Regions from separate parts of the Peribacillus sp. CSMR9 genome, predicted to be linked through region 1. Evidence: riboswitches for the same ligand, from Rfam matches in the RefSeq annotation. Region 1 holds a riboswitch; the other holds the start of a gene.
The links. Region 1 has a riboswitch for glycine ahead of N9I19_RS08070 (amino acid permease). Riboswitches for the same ligand answer to the same signal wherever they lie in the genome.

Region 1 (4,438 bases):
GGAATTTCCAGCAATGCCGCCATCTGAAGACTTTGCTTACTATGCTGAAAAAATTCCTTCCTGCTTCTTTTACATTGCTTGTACACATAAAGGAGTAGAAAAACCTTATTTTAATCATAATCCTAAATTTGATATCGATGAAGATGCCCTTCTCGTGGCAGCAAAAGCAGTAGGATATGTTGTTTGTGGTTATTATGAGTTAGATTAGGAAAAAGAATAGAATATTTGTAAGACGTGGTACAGATGATGACTTGCTTTGCTGTATTAGATAATTCTATTGATAATAAGCAACTGATACCGAGAAAGGCTAAAGAATGGGTTGTAGCTGATAGTCGGATCTCCGTGTGAAGGGAAACTTTCATGCATGGTGGAGGGAGGGGCTAACTTAGGCAATGATAACTTCGAATTTTCACCTATTTTTATGAATGGGAATACAAATAAACCATCCCCTTTTATAAAAGAATGCCCCAATTGAATTTTTATAAGGGCGTGTTTTGATAAATCTAAACACGCCCTTATAATCTGTTATTTTATCAGGGTAAGGTATAGATTTGATCATACTTTATAGACATGTTTTAAAAGGTGCCTGCTAACCAAATTAAAGTCCCAGTTTGACGCTGGTAAACAGTAATGGAAAATCGTTTTGTTAACACGTCAAGTATTGTAGAATAATTATTTACCTTTGGGTTTTTTTTGCCGAAAAAATAGATGTGGTTCAATACCAAAAGTTATAGTTTCAGCTCCTAAATACTTGGTCTTTTCTTTTTAATCTGGACAAAACTGTAAACTATACTACTTAGGAGTATTCATTAACTCCCTTACATGCGAAATTCCAAATAAAGGATTATTAAATCCTCCTTTTTTGTATTTGGTTCGAATACATAATGATTTAACAAAGAAAGTGAAAATAAATACGTGATGATAAATATAAACCTTATTGATCTAAATTATGTTATTCTATTTCTGTTTACAACAGTCCGTCTGCAAAACTGAAATGGGGGTAAGAGGTAAATGGATAAGGAAAAGGAAATCAAACTAAAGAAACCAAAGAAGTCGTGGGTATGGGTTCTAGCAATTATCATCATTGCTAATATAGCAGGTGGTGGGGACAAAGAGGAAGTTGCAAAAGAGAAAGCTTCTGCAACTACTGCTGAACTTAGGGAGGAAGCTTCTAACCAATCTTTACTGCTGCAAGCATTCTCGCGTGTCGCGAATTTTCTCTTTTTCCATACATCAATTATGTTAAAACTATAGACTTATGTAATTTCCTATCTTAAAAATTTAGCCTTATAGTCAATCGGAAAAATGCAAAAATGTTTCGCTTATACATAAGCTTGTTTGGATTCCTTGCGAATAGAAAAGCAGCTAATAAGTTTGATTTTTCGTAGCTAATAACTTCTAAATTATATACTGTTCATAAAGTTGAAAATTGTCTGTGGTGAAATTTCAGAAAATAAAGTTTTTTCAGATAACCATTGAAATGTCCATTAAAAACCGATAGTATACAACTATTAAAACAACTTTATATCAGCGGATGATGATTGTGGGAGAGACTAAACATTGTTTAGCACCGAAGGAGCAAACCCTAAAAAGCAGGGGACTAATCTCTCAGGTAAAAGGACTACAATAGGACGCGTCTCTGAAGAGAGCCATAGGCCACCGAAGGAGTTAAACTCTCAGGTAAAAGGACAGAGGAAGGTAGGAAAATCCCTATCTTTCCTCTGTCCTTTTTTTACTAGGAAAGATAAAAAGAGAGGAGGTGCATTAAGGTCTGTGATAAATGAGTCTATCTTTTGATTTGTACAATTAACGCTATATTTTCAAAAAGGTTGGTAGATCTATTTCACTATATCTAGTACCTATCCAAGAAAGCGCTTACAGTGGTGGACAGTTTCCCAGTACGCTAATAATTCACACTCATTGAAAGACAGACTCTTTATTGGGAAAAAATCCAAGTATCCTATAAAAGTAGAAAGTGGGAATTCGTATGCAGGAACAAAAGTTAGATAGAGGGCTAAAAAACAGGCACGTACAACTCATCGCTATTGGTGGGGCAATCGGAACGGGATTATTTCTTGGAGCAGGAAAATCTATTCATTTAGCCGGGCCATCCATTTTAATTGCTTACATGATTACAGGCGTCATTTGCTTTTTAATCATGCGCGCACTTGGAGAACTACTCTTATCTAATTTGCACTATCATTCCTTTGTCGACTTTGTAAGAGACTATTTAGGTAAAATGGCTGCATTTGTAACCGGCTGGACCTACTGGTTTTGCTGGATTTCAATCGCAATGGCCGACTTAACAGCAGTTGGTCTTTATACTCAATACTGGTTTCCCTCTGTACCACAGTGGATGCCAGGATTAATTGCACTTGTCATTCTACTATTTATGAATCTTGCAACGGTAAAACTTTTTGGCGAAATGGAGTTCTGGTTCGCATTAATTAAAGTCATAGCTATTCTAGCACTAATTGTTATCGGTATTTTCATGATTATTAAAGGCTTTTCCACTGATTCAGGCGCAGCAAGTTTCACGAATCTATGGAGTCACGAAGGTATCTTCCCAAATGGAATAAATGGTTTTATCCTCTCATTCCAGATGGTAGTGTTTGCGTTTGTTGGCATTGAACTTGTAGGACTAACAGCAGGTGAAACAGAGGATCCAGAAAAAGTTATCCCCAAAGCGATCAATAATATTCCTATTCGGATTATAATTTTCTACATTGGCGCACTTATTGTCATTATGAGTGTTTATCCGTGGAACGCAATCATCCCAACGGAAAGCCCATTCGTCCAAGTATTTGTGGCCGTAGGTATCGCTGGAGCTGCTGGTATCATCAATTTTGTCGTCTTAACATCGGCGGCTTCGGCATGTAACAGTGCAATCTTCAGTACAAGCCGGATGGTATACTCACTTGCCAAAGATAAAAATGCACCTGTACCGTTTGCAAAACTTAATGACCGTAAAGTACCTTCCAATGCATTGGTCTTTTCAACGGTTGTCATTTTAATTTCCGTTGTTTTGAATTATTTAATGCCTGAAGGAGTATTTACCTTGATTACAAGTATCTCTACAGTATGTTTCATTTTTATTTGGGGAATTACAGTCATCAGCCATTTGAAATATCGTAAAACAAGACCAGATCTAGTGAAAATGAACAAATTTAAATTACCACTTTATCCATTTTCCAATTACTTGATCCTTGCTTTCCTAGCGTTCGTCCTTGTTGTTCTTGCACTTGCGAACGATACTCGTGTTGCCTTAATCGTAACTCCTGTTTGGTTTATTATGCTGGTTGCGATTTATAAGATGCGCAAAACGCAGGTAGATCAGGCGGATCAGAGAGAGGCAGCGGGGAATTAAGTAGCAAGAAACCCTTTGATTCCATTAACGGTGTTTGTCCAGATAGCTGCCGCTCCATATTTTCCAACTCGTGAGTAAAAAATCTGCCCGTTATAAAAAGCTTAAGATATCTGGATGATCATATTAAAATTAAAAAAAATATCTCAGAATATTATTGTTAGCGCTTTCAAAAATGCTTGACATAATTATTATCAACAACTATTCTAAATGTACCAAATTGAATAAGCGGATGACAGTTGTGGGAGAGTGCAAAGCGACAAGCCACCGAAGGAGCAAGTTCCAAAAAGACCCTTGGAACAAATCTCTCAGGTAGATGGAACCACAAATGGACGCACCTCTGGAGAGCGCGTATAAACATTTACGCCACCAAAGGGGAAAGGCTCTATTAAAGATGGAGCTAAACTCTCAGGTAAAAGGACAGAGAAGGGTAGAGAACGCTACGACCCTTTTCTGTCCTTTTTTGCGTGCAAAAAAGGGTGTAAAGCATACTGTTATTAACAGTTTTCATAGAAAAGTAGGCCTGTAGCGGGAAAGAAACTTAATTGTCTAGTACCATATTGAAATTCGTTATTAAGTAAAAATTCAGAATTACGCGAAAACATTAGGAGGAAAATAAAATGAGTTTACAACAAAATGATTTTACCATTTTTGATGCTATTGAGAAGGAAGGACAACGTCAACATGAAACACTGGAATTGATTGCATCAGAAAACTTCGTTAGCCCTGATGTATTGGAGGCCATGGGAAGCGTGATGACAAATAAATATGCAGAAGGTTATCCAGGAAAGCGCTATTATGGCGGATGTGAATTTGTCGATGTGGCAGAACAAGCAGCTATTGAGCGCTTAACAAAGCTTTTCGGTGCCAAATATGCAAATGTTCAGCCTCACTCAGGTGCACAAGCCAATTTCGCAGTTTTTTTCGCACTGCTTCAGCCTGGTGATAAGGTGATGGGAATGAACCTTTCACATGGTGGCCACTTAACTCATGGAAGTCCAGTCAGCGTTTCAGGAAAATGGTTTGAAGTTGTGTCTTATGGAGTTAGAGAAGATACACAGCTAATTGATTATG
Region 2 (4,438 bases), on a different contig from region 1:
TGTAATAACTTACTACGACCAATGCTAGGAAAACGATCCCGACAACCAAGGAAATCCTGGTACTGGGATTGATCCACATACCCACCAGCACCATCAGTAAAAAGGCAATTGTCGCATAATTACTGTAAGGGGCCAACGGCATTTTGAACGGATGTTTCTCCATTTCAGCAGCATTTACCTTTCTGAATTTAAGCTCACTGATAAGTATGACAAACCATGGAATCATTCCGGGTAAAACACTCGCACTGTACACATAAAGGAATAATTCCGGCGGTGCAAGGTAATTCAGGACAACCCCGATACCCAATCCTAATAGTACAGCGATCGTACAATATGCCGGCACTCCACTTTTAGATACTTTTGCAAAGATTTTAGGAGCTTGGCCATTCAATGCCAGTGTGTAAAGCATACGCCCTGCACTGAAGATCCCACTGTTGCATCCTGACATTGCCGCAGTGATTACGACAAAGTTAATGATGCCTGCAGCTGCTGTGATACCGATTTTAGCAAAGGTTGAAACGAATGGACTTCCGATGTCATCTAGTTTATCCCATGGATAAACCGTCACGATGACGAATATAGCGCCAATATAGAAAATTAAAATGCGCCATATGATTGATTGGATCGCTTTTGTTACGGTCTTCGTTGGATTCTTCGCTTCTCCGGCCGTGATGCCGATGAGCTCAACGCCTTGATAGGAAGCCACGACAAGGGAAAGCGCAAAGAAGAATCCTGTCCAGCCTCCAGTAAAGAAGCCGCCATTTGCCCAAAGATTCGATAATCCAATTGCGTCTCCGCCATTCCCTATTCCAAAGAAAATAAGGCCAAGGCCGGCAATGATCATCAATACAATCGTTATTATTTTTATAAGCGCAAACCAAAATTCAAATTCCCCGAAAGATTTTACGGAAATGAGGTTGGCTGCCCCCAAGATGATCATGGCGACCACACCTGGTATCCAAGCTGGTAACTCCGGGAACCAATACTGCATATACATTCCAACGGCGATGATTTCGGACATTCCTACGATTACCCATTGAAACCAATTGCTCCAAGCAGTCATATAACCTGCCAAAGGATGTATATAGCTGCTAGCAAAGGATGCAAAAGAACCCGTAGTCGGTTCTAAATATAGCATCTCCCCCATAGAACGCATGATGAAAAATATAAATATACCTGCGATGGCATATGCAAGCATTACAGAAGGCCCTGTCCATTTAATCGTGCTCGCCGATCCCATGAATAACCCGACCCCAATGGTTCCGCCCAAAGCTATCATTTGAATGTGACGTGCCTCCAGCCCTCTCTTTAATTCCTTGTTTGACATGATTAACTCCCCCAGATGCAATATTAGCAGCAATGCTCTTCCATCCTTACCGCCAATCGACTCTATTTATTATTGTGGTTAGAAATGCCTTATCGTAATCATATAAATAACACTTTAATTTTGTTTTCTTATCTTATAATAGTAAATACTCTGTAAAAACACAAATGTATTTTTCAAAAAAACAGTTGTCAAATATATCTTGGCGATTTTTCCTATCTTAAAATACCTTTTTTAAAAAAAGTGAATCAGTATTTTATAATAGTGATTACACAAAAAAAAGAGTAGAATCAAGTGAACGTTTAAAAAAATTAAAACCATTTCAATGTGTTATAAACCTCCTATAAGACTGGCTAACTCCCAAAAAAAATTGTTGACCTTCAGAAAAATAGATGATAGAATTCCAATATTATTTTATAAGAATAATGAATGCTTCAGCAGTGGAAGATCACCGCAGACAGACATTTTTACACAACCGCATACAAGCAAGCGATGAATGCTATGGATGACACTATAGCAGGAGCAGCTTCTGGAGAGACTGTACAAGATGCAGCGCCGAAGGATTCACAATCTCAGGCAAAAGGACAGAAGAGTAACGAATGATAAATTGTTATTCTGAACCCTTTAAGAGATTGGTATATCCAATCTCTTTTTTTATTGTCCACTTTGTGATTGGACTTAAAACAACACTCGTGAAAACCATTGGAAAATGGAAGCTGGGTAAAAAAATCACGTCCTTCTCCAAGACCATGCAGGTTTGAAATCATTCACTACCAAGACTATAAAAGACGGGGGCGTACGAATTGGCTAAACAGGAATTAAAAAGAGATTTAAAAAATCGTCATGTACAACTTATTGCAATAGGAGGAACCATTGGTACCGGTTTATTTTTAGGATCCGGAAAAGCCATACAAATGGCAGGTCCATCTATCATCTTCTCCTATCTAATAATTGGAATTGCCTTGTTTTTTGTGATGAGAGCCCTAGGCGAATTGCTCTTATCCAATGCAGGGTATACTTCATTCACTGAATTCGCAACCGAATATGTCGGCCCATGGGCTGGCTTCGTGACCGGTTGGACATATTGGTTCTGTTGGATCATGACCGCAATGGCCGATATCATAGCTGTCGGTGTCTATATACAATACTGGTTCGATATCCCTCAATGGATACCGGCTCTAATATGCCTTGTCATTCTGTTAGGATTGAACCTATTGACCGTTAAGTTATTTGGCGAATTGGAATTCTGGTTTGCCATCATAAAAGTAATCACGATCATCACCTTGATATTCGTAGGAATCATTCTCTTGGCCATCGGCTTCAATACCAATACGGGAACGGTTTCCCTAACGAACCTATGGACTCATGGAGGCATGTTCCCAAATGGAATTTCCGGATTCCTGTTGTCTTTACAGCTGGTCGTCTTCTCCTTTGTAGGTGTCGAATTGGTCGGGGTTTCAGCAGCAGAAACGGCGAACCCGAGAAAGAACATTCCGTCTGCCATCAATAAAATCCCAGTCCGGATTTTACTTTTCTATGTAGGTGCCATATTCGTCATTCTCTGTGTCAACCCTTGGACACAACTGGATGCCACGAGCAGCCCATTTGTAGAAGTCTTTGCGCTAATCGGCATCCCTGTCGCTGCAGGGATCATCAATTTCGTCGTTTTGACATCAGCTGCTTCTGCATGCAACAGCGGTTTATTTTCAACAAGCCGAATACTCTATACGTTAAGCAGGAATGGAGAAGCCCCTGCTAAACTGAAAAAATTAAATCAACAGGCTGTTCCTAGCAATGCCTTATTAACATCAACAATCGTTGTATCACTAGGAGCATTGTTAAGCAAACTGATACCGGAACAGGCATTTACCGTTGTGACAACCATCAGTGCCATCTGTTTCATATGGGTATGGAGCATCATCTTGATCTCACATATCAAATATTCGAAAACACGGCCGGACCTAAGAGCCGAATCAACTTTCAGGGCTCCTTTTACACCCTTTATCAATTACGCCATTTTAGGATTATTCCTGTTCATCCTTATTGTTATGCTATTCGCTGAAGCTACACGGCTATCACTGCTCATGACGCCAATCTGGTTCATGGTCTTGGTGATACTATATAACTATCAGAAAAAAAGATAGTAAAAGGATAAAGCCTTGAACTCTATAAGAATTCAAGGCTTTATCTTTTATCAGCTGCTCTGTTGCTAAAAATATATCAAGCAACTGCATTAAATTTCATATCAAAATAGTGTAAGCTTATATTTATCATCGGTTCCTTATCAACGAAGGAATATCCGTCATGTATGAATTTTCCATCCAGTTTGGTTCACCCATCCATCAGTGGCACTGAAGTAAAACCCCCATTGTTGGACGTTTCACTTTATTTAAAACGGAGGGGTTTGTTTAATGAAGATTCTATATATCCTTACTCTAGTTCCTTTTATAGGCATACTAGGATTTCTACCTTTTGTTAATAGAATAGAACCTTATGTATTAGGGATGCCTTTCAATATGTTCTGGATGGCTATGTGGGTGGTCCTTACCTCTGCCATCTTGGGCATCATGTATAAGCTGGATCCCCGGAATCGGGAAGGTGACCAGGAATGAATATTGCTCTCATAATCATTTTAGCTTTTTTACTACTATCGATATTTTTAGGCATTCGTTCTTCAAAAGGAAAAGATATGAACTTGGAACAATGGACGGTGGGCGGACGCGGTTTTGGTGCAATATTCGTCTTCCTGCTGATGGCTGGGGAAATCTATACGACCTTCTCCTTCCTTGGCGGCAGCGGCTGGGCCTATGGCAAGGGCGCACCCGCTCTATATGTTCTTATTTACATTACTTTGTCTTACGTATTATCCTATTGGCTCCTTCCTGAAATATGGAAATATGCCAAAGAAAATAAACTGATGTCCCAATCCGATTTTTTTGTAAGCAAATATAAGAGTCCCAGTTTAGGAATTTTGGCTGCGCTTGTCGGTGTGGTGTCGATGATTCCAGTGATCGTCGTGCAGCTGAAAGGATTGGGGATCATTGTCTCAGAGGCATCTTATGGTGCAATCTCAATGTCTGCGGCGGTATGGATGGGGGCAATCGGCCTTACCAT

Region 2: another riboswitch for glycine. It lies ahead of N9I19_RS10620 (amino acid permease); the one in region 1 lies ahead of N9I19_RS08070 (amino acid permease).

Annotation. Positions count from the first base shown of each region.
Region 1 covers NZ_JAOPHO010000010.1:58,081-62,518, forward strand. Annotated here, with positions in the region: gene N9I19_RS08060 (amidohydrolase) at 1-208, shown strand, start outside; gene N9I19_RS08065 (hypothetical protein) at 1,012-1,254, shown strand; glycine riboswitch at 1,535-1,634, shown strand; glycine riboswitch at 1,638-1,694, shown strand; gene N9I19_RS08070 (amino acid permease) at 1,988-3,367, shown strand; glycine riboswitch at 3,695-3,798, shown strand; gene glyA (serine hydroxymethyltransferase) at 3,985-4,438, shown strand, end outside.
Region 2 covers NZ_JAOPHO010000017.1:26,725-31,162, reverse strand. Annotated here, with positions in the region: gene N9I19_RS10625 (amino acid permease) at 1-1,327, opposite strand, end outside; glycine riboswitch at 1,844-1,922, shown strand; gene N9I19_RS10620 (amino acid permease) at 2,128-3,468, shown strand; gene N9I19_RS10615 (DUF3311 domain-containing protein) at 3,736-3,936, shown strand; gene N9I19_RS10610 (sodium:solute symporter family protein) at 3,933-4,438, shown strand, end outside.